DNA from 3 places in the Terrabacter aeriphilus genome. Region 1 is predicted to be linked to each of the others. Evidence: riboswitches for the same ligand, from Rfam matches in the RefSeq annotation. Region 1 holds a riboswitch; each other region holds the start of a gene.
The links. A riboswitch is a leader RNA that binds a small molecule or an ion and turns the genes downstream of it on or off. The one in region 1 is predicted to bind S-adenosylmethionine.
Positions count from the first base shown of each region.

Region 2: it holds a riboswitch for S-adenosylmethionine, as region 1 does, so the genes downstream of both, metX (homoserine O-acetyltransferase MetX) here and ABD979_RS16985 (bifunctional o-acetylhomoserine/o-acetylserine sulfhydrylase) in region 1, are expected to answer to the same signal.
Region 3: it holds a riboswitch for S-adenosylmethionine, as region 1 does, so the genes downstream of both, ABD979_RS07190 (aminotransferase class V-fold PLP-dependent enzyme) here and ABD979_RS16985 (bifunctional o-acetylhomoserine/o-acetylserine sulfhydrylase) in region 1, are expected to answer to the same signal.

Region 1 covers NZ_BAABIW010000024.1:32,216-35,480, reverse strand. Annotated here, with positions in the region: gene ABD979_RS16990 (HNH endonuclease signature motif containing protein) at 1-1,318, opposite strand, end outside; SAM riboswitch class IV at 1,493-1,612, shown strand; gene ABD979_RS16985 (bifunctional o-acetylhomoserine/o-acetylserine sulfhydrylase) at 1,713-3,029, shown strand; gene ABD979_RS16980 (LD-carboxypeptidase) at 3,058-3,265, shown strand, end outside.
Region 2 covers NZ_BAABIW010000020.1:179,062-182,326, reverse strand. Annotated here, with positions in the region: gene metX (homoserine O-acetyltransferase MetX) at 87-1,310, opposite strand; SAM riboswitch class IV at 1,327-1,442, opposite strand; gene ABD979_RS16250 (DUF4192 family protein) at 1,521-3,005, opposite strand; gene ABD979_RS16245 (DUF1232 domain-containing protein) at 3,094-3,265, opposite strand, start outside.
Region 3 covers NZ_BAABIW010000010.1:50,047-53,311, reverse strand. Annotated here, with positions in the region: gene ABD979_RS07195 (FtsK/SpoIIIE family DNA translocase) at 1-964, opposite strand, end outside; SAM riboswitch class IV at 1,163-1,288, shown strand; gene ABD979_RS07190 (aminotransferase class V-fold PLP-dependent enzyme) at 1,325-2,707, shown strand; gene ABD979_RS07185 (endonuclease/exonuclease/phosphatase family protein) at 3,223-3,265, opposite strand, start outside.

The DNA.
Region 1 (3,265 bases):
GAAGCGTGTGCCAGACCGATCCGGGCCTCGTGATGATGGCGCGGGCGTGCTCGGCGGTCACCCAGCCGTGCCCTGGCAGCTCGCAGGGCGCGTCGGACAGCCCGACCGCCACCTCGAACGGCACGACGATCCACGCGCGCGCCGGCGCCTCACCGCTCCGTCCGTCTGGTTCGCCGACCGTCGCGGACCCCCGCGGATCGCCGCTGGCAGAGCCCTCCCGCGGATCGCCGCTGGCAGAGCCCTCCCGCGGATCGCCGTTCGGTGCGTCGGGAGCACCGCAGCCGGGGCAGGGGGCGCCGTTCCGCGCGGCGCCGAGGTGGCCGCGCAGCAGGGCCTCGGCCATGAGGTCGCAGCGCAGCTGGTCGAGCGTTCGCGGATCCCCGGCGGCCCGTAGGGTGCGGGCGGCCGCGTCGAGCCGGTCGAGGATCGCCGCGATCGTCGCGGCATCGGTCGTCATCGTCAGGCACCCCATGCCGTCCGCGACCATCCGGCAGTACACGCCGCGGCGCACCCGCGCCCGGCTGCGCCGCTCGGCCGCACCCAGCTCGTCGACCGCGGCGACCGCTCGCCTCAGCCGCGAGGTGAAGGTGCGCTGCGAGAGCGGCAGGCCGTCGCGCGTCGGCGCCAGCACCGACTCCTCGACGGTCGCCACGTCGGCATCCGACAGGCAGGCGGTCTCGGAGACGACCTGCAGGGCGCGCTGCAGGGTGATCGCCCCGTCGCGAAGGGCCCGCAGGACCAGTCGGTGACGCCGCGGGGACGTCGCCAGGGCCAGCCGGTGGGCCACCTCCCCGGGGCCCACCCCGGTCGCGAGCGCGATCTCCTCACCGACGACACGGTCGGTCGACACCGCCCCCGCCAGTCGTGACGGTGCGCCGGCCGGCAACGCCTCGATCTGCTGCGCCTCGATGCTGTGCAGCGTGCCGTAGGCGGCGAGCAGGTCGGCCTCGACGCGCGCCTTGGCCCGCTCGAGCGCCTCGATCTCGGCGAGCACGTCCTCACCCGCCCTCGCCAGGGCGTCGAGACGCTCGGCCGAGCGCAGCCGCTCGTCACGGGTGGCCTGGTCGGCGTCGCCCGGCCGAACACCTGCCCCAGCGAGCGAGCCGGGGCGAGCGTCAGCGCTCGAACCATCGGGAGCCTCCGCGATCGACCCGACGCGCACCGGTGCGCCCGATCCGGCCTGCGCCTCCGGGCCCGGGCCGACTCCCCCGCCGTCGCGGCCGTCGGAGTCGGGGCTGACGCGCCACAGCCGAAGTCCGAAGGCGCCGAGGACCGCTGGGCGTCCCGCATCGCTCGGCGACGTCGTCAGGTACGGCACGAGCCCCTCCTCCCCACCTGCGTCGACGGCGCCTCCCCCAGCGCCCGTCGAGCTCCTCCCCTGCCCTCAATTAGAACAGGTGTTCGAACACCTCGTCAACCTCCAGTCCTGCCGGCGTCCACGATGAGGACACCTCCTCCCGACAGGTGGACACGAGTTCGTACACTCACGGCAGGTCATGAGCGCCAGCGACAAGCCCCGGCTCGCTGGCCGGCAACCCTCCAACCGCGGTGGGGTGCCCCGGGTGAAGACCTGGCCCGTCGACGCCACCCGGCGCTCGGGCAAGCGCGGAGAGCTCCTCTCCCGCACCGACCCGTCGGTGCGACGGGCCCGGGTCGTCACGACGATCCCGAGCCCCGGTCATCGACACGACCCAGGAAGAGCAGGACGACCGATGACCGAGCCCCACTGGTCCTTCGAGACCAAGCAGATCCACGCCGGACAGAGCGCCGACACCGCGACAGGCGCCCGAGCGCTCCCGATCTACCAGACGACGAGCTACGTCTTCAACGACACCGAGCATGCGGCGAACCTCTTCGGGCTCAAGGAGTTCGGCAACATCTACACCCGCCTGATGAACCCGACGACCGACGTCGTCGAGCAGCGCATCGCGGCCCTCGAGGGCGGCGTGGGCGCGCTCCTCGTCGCGTCGGGCCAGGCCGCCGAGACCCTCGCCGTGCTCAACATCGCCGAGGCCGGTGACCACGTCGTCGCCTCGCCGAGCCTCTACGGCGGCACCTACAACCTCTTCAAGCACACCCTGCCGAAGTTCGGCATCGAGGTCGGCTTCGTCGAGGACCCCACCTCGATCGAGTCGTGGCGGGCCGCGATCCGGCCGAACACGAAGCTCCTCTTCGGCGAGACCATCGCCAACCCGAAGAGCGAGATCCTCGACATCGAGGCGGTGGCCGCCGTCGCCCACGAGCACGGCGTGCCCCTCGTCGTCGACAACACCGTCGCGACGCCCTACCTCATCCGCCCCATCGAGTGGGGCGCCGACGTCGTCGTGCACTCGGCCACGAAGTACCTCGGTGGCCACGGCACGTCGATCGCCGGGGTCATCGTCGACTCAGGCAACTTCGACTTCGCCGCCGACCCGGAGAAGTTCCCGAACTACAACACCCCCGAGGAGAGCTACCACGGCCTCGTCTTCGCCCGGGACCTCGGCGTGGGCAGCCCGCTCGGCGCCAACCTCGCCTTCATCCTCAAGGCCCGCGTGCAGCTGCTGCGCGACCTCGGCCCCGCGGCGTCGCCGTTCAACGCCTTCCTCATCGCCCAGGGCATCGAGACGCTGTCGCTGCGCATCGAGCGGCACATCGAGAACGCGCACCAGGTCGCCGCGTTCCTCCAGGGTCACGACCAGGTGGAGCGCGTCGTGTGGGCGTCCTTGCCCGACAGCCCTTCCCACGCTCTTGCCGAGAAGTACACCCCTCGTGGCGCGGGTGCCGTGCTGTCCTTCGAGATCGCGGGCGGGCTCGAGGCGGGCAAGAAGTTCGTCGAGGCCCTGACGCTGCACAGCCACGTCGCGAACATCGGCGACGTGCGCTCGCTCGTCATCCACCCGGCCTCCACGACGCACTCGCAGGGCCCCGACGCGGACCGCCTCGCCGCGGGCGTCACCCCCGGCCTCGTGCGCCTCTCGGTCGGCATCGAGCACATCGACGACATCCTCGCCGACCTCGAGCAGGGTTTCACCGCCGCCAAGGTGTGACCCCGAAACCGGGGTGAGACGGATCGGCATGGCTGGCACGATGGCGGCCATGCCGATCCGCTACCCCGCCCCGCTCCGTCCCGGCGACCGCATCGGCGTCACGTCGCCGAGCTCGGGCGTCGGCGACGCCCTCTGGGGTCGGTTCACGTATGCCGTCACGTGCCTGCGCGACCGCGGCTTCGAGGTCGTGGTCGGCGAGCTCAACCACGCGCCCTCCCACGTCAGCGGGCCGCGCG
Region 2 (3,265 bases), on a different contig from region 1:
CCTTGGGACGGAAACACCCAGCTGGTCGAACCGTACCCGAAAACCCGGGTGTGGGAGGGGCGCCCGGCGACGACCTCCGGGCGGCCTCAGCCGCGCGACAGCGCCTCGCGCAGGATGCGCCCGACCTGCTCCTCCTCGATGAGGAAGCCGTCGTGACCGAAGGCCGAGGTGATGTGCGCCCGGGTGGAGCGCGGCAGCGCGGCGTGCAGCTGGTCGGAGAGCCGCGGCGGGTAGAGCCGGTCGGTGTCGACGGAGACGACCGTGCAGTCGGCGACGACGCGCGCGAGCGCCGCCTCGAGGCCGCCGCGGTCGCGCCCGACGTCGTGGGAGTTCATCGCCTCGGTGAGCACGACGTAGGAGTTGGCGTCGAAGCGTCGCGAGAGCTTGCCCGCGTGGTGGTCGAGGTAGGACTCCACGGCGAAGCGACCGCGCTCCCCCGCCCGCAGGGGGTCCTCGCCGAGCTGCGGGCGACGGCCGAAGCGGTCGTCGAGCTCGAGCTCGGTGCGGTAGGTGACGTGCGCGATGCGTCGGGCCAGGCCGAGCCCCGTGACGGGGCGGCGGTCGGTGTCGTAGTAGTCGCCGCCCGCGAAGTCCGGGTCGCTCCGGATGGCGAGCAGCTGGGGCTGGCACCAGGCGATCTGGTCGGCCGTGGCGTAGGGCGTCGACGCGAGCACGACGCACCGGTCGACGTCGTCGGGGTGCGTCACCGCCCACTCCAGGGCGCGCATGCCGCCCATCGAGCCGCCGACCACCGCGGCCAGCCGGCTGATGCCGAGGCGGTCGAGCAGGGCGCGCTCGACCGCGACCTGGTCGCGCACGGTGACGTAGGGGAAGCGGCTGCCCCACGGCCGCTCGTCCGGCGCCTGGCTCGCGGGGCCCGTGCTGCCCTGGCACCCGCCGAGCACGTTCGCCGCGATGACGAACCACTCGTCGGGGTCGACCGGCTGACCCGCGCCGATGAGGGCGTTCCACCAGCCCGGCGAGGGGTGACCGTCGCCGGCCTCGCCGACGACGTGGCTGTCGCCGGTCAGCGCGTGCTCGACGAGGATGACGTTGTCGCCGGCCTCGTTGAGCCGCCCCCACGTCTCGTACGCGATGCGGACGTCGGGCAGCACGCCCCCGCGTTCGAGCTCGACCTCGCCGAGCTCGGCGAAGCGGCGTCGCCCGACGGGGTCGCCGGTGCGCCAGGCGCCGTCCTCGGACGCCCCGGGACCGTGGCCGACGACCGGGGCCACGGGTGCCTGCGGCCGGCCCGGGCGTGCGGCCGGCGTCGGGCGTCGCGTCGTGTGCTGCCGGTGGGTGACGGTCATCGGGGTTGCTCCTGCTCGCTCGCGCTTGCACGCATCCGGGGACGGATGCGGCCGGGTCCTCACCCGGGGCACCCCACCGCGAAGGAGGGTTGCCGACCAGCGAGCCGGGGCTTGTCGCTGGTACTCATGACCTGCCCACGATCCTACGGGAGCCCGGCCCGATGGCCGAGGCTCTCGTCCACGTCGTGGACGCCGGATCCCACGCGCGACTCACGTGCAGCGGTGCGGCCGCAGGCCGCCGTCGAGCGCGTCCCGCAGCAGCCCGGCCAGCACGTGCCCGGGCTCCAGCTCGAGCGCGCGGTCGACCGCGACCCGGGCCCGGGCCCCGTCGCCGCACCACCACGCCACCGCCGCCACGAGCGACAGCAGGGGCGCCGCGTGGACGGCGGGCGTGAGCCGGCAGACCTGCTCGAGCCGCGCCTGCACCACGTGGGGCAGCGTCGCCTCCTCCCAGGCGTCCCAGTCGTCCCCGGCGAGGTCGTCGAGGAGGCCGAGGTCGTCGACGTCGTCCAGCTCGTCGAGGGCGTCCTGCTCGTCGAGGGCGCCCGGTTCTTCGAGGTCTTCGAGGTCGTCGCCCCCGCCACCGTCGTCACCGAGGAGCTCGTCGTCACCGCCCGCCTCGCCGGCGTCGCCGGCCGAACCGGCACCACCGGCGTCCTCCGTTGCTGAGCCGTCGTCCCTGCCGTCCGCGCGCTGCTCCGGACCGGAGAGGTCGACGACGTCACCGAGCAGCCGGTCCTGCGGGGACGCCGCCCCGAGCAGGCGCAGGCCCGGCCCGAGGAACAGCTCGAGGGCCGGCGCGAGCACGTCCGGCGGCGGCCCGAAGACGCTCGAGCCGGGGCAGAGCCACGCGATGACCGCGTCGCGCACGAAGGCGTCGCGCAGCGGCCCCACGAGAGCCGGCAGCCAGTGCTCGATGCCGTAGCCGACGATGTCGCCGCGCAGCACGCCGCCCCAGGCCACGAGCGCGTCGTCGACGAGGAACTCGAGGGGCGTGAGGTCGTCGTCCAGCACACCGAACCGGGCTCCCGCCCGGGCCGCACCGCGGGCCCGGCCCGCCCCGGGCCCCCGACCGCTCCCCCGCGCACCACCCGGCCGGCCGGTCCTCGGCCGACCGGACCTCCCGCGGCGCGACCACCCGCCCGCGTTCGCGTAGCGCCGCTGCCAGTCCTCGACGGACCGGCGCGCGAGGTCGTGCCGCGGCGCGTCGCGCGCGAGCGGCTCGACGAGCCGTGCGAGCTCGCTGCGGTCCGGGAGCACCGCGTGCCCCAGCGCGACGTAGCTGGCGACGGCCGGCACGTCGGCGAGCTCGGGCACCGGCCACCCCTGCTCCGGGCACCGTGCGGAGTGCAGGTCCCACCAGCGCCCCTCGCGCACGACGAGGCGCTCGCGCAGGCCCACGTCGTGGGCGTCCAGCCCGTCGGCGAGGGCGCCGAGCAGTGGCAGCGCCTCGTCGCGGTCGTCCTCGAAGGCCACGAGCGCGACCGCCGTGGGCGCCTCCGTCAGCAGCGTCGGCAGCAACCGGGCCGCGGCCAGGGGCGCCAGCTCCGGGCCGACGAGGTCCAGGCGGGCGACGAGACCGAGCCGGGCGCCGCGGAAGCAGGCGACCACGACGCTCCGGATCGGCTGGAACCCGAGGTGGTAGGGAAGGATGGTCAGCAGCTCGGCCGGCCCGGCCAGGGAGATCTTCGGCATGCGACGAGCCTCGTCACGTCGCCGCCTCTGCGACAGGCCCCGTCCCCAACCTGTGGACGACCCCGCCTGGCCCGCGGGGGGTGTGGATTCAGCGCTCGAGGCGCCTGCGCACGGTCTCCATCGCGTAGTCGGTCGCCGCCCGGCGCATCCCCTCCGGCAGCCGCGCACGCTCGCGCCCCGCGGCACCGCGACCCCACGGCGCCCGTCCCGCGTCACCGAGCGTGTCACCGGGCGAGCCCGCGCCGTCGGGCGCGCCCGCC
Region 3 (3,265 bases), on a different contig from region 1:
CGAGCACCCCGGCGGCCGTGGCCCGCTTCTCGCCCGGTCGCGGCTTGGCGGAGTCCTCGCTCGCCTTCTGCGCGGCCTGGCGGAACGCCTCGTCGCCGTCGCGCTCGGCGAGGTCGACGGGCTTGCGACGGGCCCGCTTCACGGCGGCTGCGGGGGCGTCGAGCTCGTCGGCCCCGTCGTCGCCCTCGCGGTGGATGACGAGGGCCCGCAGCTGGCGCATCCGCTCGGGGATCATGTTGACGGGCGTCGCCGTGATGACGAGCAACCCGAAGAGGCCGAGCAGCACGAGCAGGGCGAGCGCGCCGTAGGTCGACACGGCTGCCGCCAGCGGGCTCGAGGCGAGGAAGCCGAGGATGCCGCCCGCGGCGCGCATCCCGTCGGCGCCGTCGGGCGGGTTCGGGATGCCGTCGGCGAGGTGCGCCAGCCCGCAGGCGGCGAACGTCAGGGCGATGGTGCCGACGACGACGCGGTTCGTGGCCGCCTCGTCCTGGGGGGCGCGCAGCATGCGCAGGCCGAGGGCGAGCAGCACGAGCGGCACGGCGTACGCGACGCGGCCGAAGGTCCCGGCGAAGACGGCGTGCACGACCTGGCCGAAGGTGCCCGAGACACCCCACCACTCGCGGGCGGCGACGACGACCGCGAGCGCGAGCAGGGCGAAGCCCAGTCCGTCGCGGCGGTGCTCGGGCTCGAGCTCGGCCGCGCTGTGGCCGACCCGGCGCACCGCGCCGCCGGCGAGGTGCGAGACACCCATCCACGTGTTGCGCACGGCGCCGAGCGGGAAGGGGAGCCCGCCCCCGCGCGTCTTCGCCGTCTTCGGTGCCGGCTTGCGGGCCGCCGGCTTGCGCTGCGCCGGCCGCGTCGAGCGCGCTGCCGGAGGGCGGGACGAGGCGCCGCTCGAGGAACCCTTGGCGCGCGAGGTGGCTGCGCTGCTGGGTCGTTGGGTGCCGGACGGACGTGTCGCCATGCTGGCACCGTACGTGAACGCCCCTTCGAACTCACGCGTCACACGCGCAACAGCACCCGATTCCGTATGCCGTCCGCATCCCCGGCGGCCTCGGCCGGCTCCGGCGCGGGGCCCTCGACGCACGGGGCGTCTCAGATCGCGACACGGCAGGACCGAACGGTGGACAGCCCGCGAGCCGGGGCCCTAACCTCGACGGCAGGTCATGAGTGCCAGCGACAAGCCCCGGCTCGCTGGCCAGCAACCCTCCTCCGCGGTGGGGTGCTCCGGGTGACGACCAGGCCGTCCTCTGCGCGTTCGTGACGCAGAGGCCGGCAAGCGCGGACCTGCAACCGGTGGGTCCCTGGACCCAGGAGCAGTGTCATGTCGGTTCTCCCCTCCTCGCTCTGTGGCGGCGCCACCGCCCCGGTCGTGCGCACGCGCACGCTGCACGTCGTGCCGGAGGCGCACAGCCTGCCGGCCGTCGTCGGCTCGGACCTGCGCGTTCCGACGCTGCACGGCGAGGTCGCCTACGCGAACCTCGACCACGCCGCGTCGACCCCGGCGCTCGAGACGGTGCGGGAGGCCGTCGACCGGGCCCTGCGGACCTACTCGTCCGTGCACCGCGGCGCCGGTTTCGCCTCGCGGGTCACGAGCGCGTGGTTCGAGCAGGCGCGCGCCGAGGTCGCCGCCTTCGTCGGCGCCCGCGCGGACGACACCGTGATCTTCACCCGGTCGACGACCGACTCGTGGGCGCTGCTGTCCAAGGCGCTCCCCAGCCGCACGACCGTCTTCGTCTTCGGCACCGAGCACCACTCGACGCTGCTCCCGTGGGGGCGCTTCCGCACGGTGCGCCTGCCCGTTCCCCAGACGGTCGAGGACGCCCGGCAGCTGCTCGAGGAGGCGCTCGTCGACCACCCGTCGCGGCACCGCCTCGTCGTGCTCACCGCGGCCTCGAACGTCACCGGCGAGGTGTGGCCGATCGAGCGCTTCTCCGCCCTGGCGCACGAGCACGGTGCGCGCGTGGCCGTGGACGCCGCCCAGCTGTCGGCCCACCGGACCATCGACCTCGACGCCTGGGACGCCGACTACGTGGCCTTCTCGGGCCACAAGACGTACGCGCCCTACGGCGCCGGCGTGCTGGCCGGGCGCTCGGACTGGCTCGACGCGGGCAACCCCTACCTGCTCGGCGGCGGCGCGACCCGGTCGGTCACCGAGGACGGCACGACGTGGGCCACCGGCCCGGCACGGCACGAGGGCGGGAGCCCGAACGTCATCGGCGCGGTCGCGCTCGCGGCGGCCTGCGCGACGATCACGCGCCACCGCGAGGCGATCGAGGCGCACGAGGAGCAGCTGCTCGGGAGCCTGCGGGCCGGTCTCGAGGAGGTTCCCGGGGTCGAGCTGCTCTCGATCTTCGGCGACGAGCACGACCGCGTCGGCGTCGTCGCCTTCACCGTCGACGGCTGGGACTCCTCGCTCGTCTCGCAGGTGCTCTCGGTCGAGCACGGCATCGGGGTGCGCGACGGGAAGTTCTGCGCGCACCTGCTCGTCGACGAGCTGCTCGACGACCCGTGGGGCGAGCGCTCCACGACGGCCGTGCGGGCCAGCATCGGTCTCGGCAGCACGCTCGAGGGCGTCGAGCGTCTCGTCGCGGCCGTCTCCCGCCTCGTCGAGGAGGGGACCGACGCCACGTGGACCCGCACCGACGCAGGGTGGAGCATCGAGGGCGCCGACCCCCGCGACGTCGAGGTCCAGCGCCCCTGGTGACCCGGCCCGGTTGGGCTGACCCAGCGGGGTGGAGCCACGCAGCCCCTCTGCGTTGCGTCGCCACCCGACGCGCACCGACCAACCACTGGCTCGACAGCCTGCACCGGGCACCCTCCCCGCGCCTCTGCGTTGCGTCGCCACCCGACGCGCCCAGACCAGCCACCGCCTGACTGCCTCACCGCGGGCACCCACCCCCGAGTCCTCTGCATGGCGTCCCCACATGGCGTCCCCACATGGCGTCCCCACGCGACCCAGCCACGGTCTCCGTCACGCGCCGCCGTAGCTGCTGTTGGGCGGCGTCCGATGCGGCCTGCTACCGACGCGTCACCACACGACGCAACGCGCAGAGAACGCCAGCAGACCCACCGGCACCCGCCACGCCCACGCCCACAGCCCGCCCCCACCCCGTGCGTCACCACACGACGCGACGCAGAGGAAGCCACCAGACCCACCGGGACCCCACCCCCGCCCCACCGGGGCCGCTGCCATCACCGGATGCCCGGGTGGCTGCGCGCTCAGCGCGGCAGGGCGTAGGCGGCCCAGACCGCGGCGTGGTCG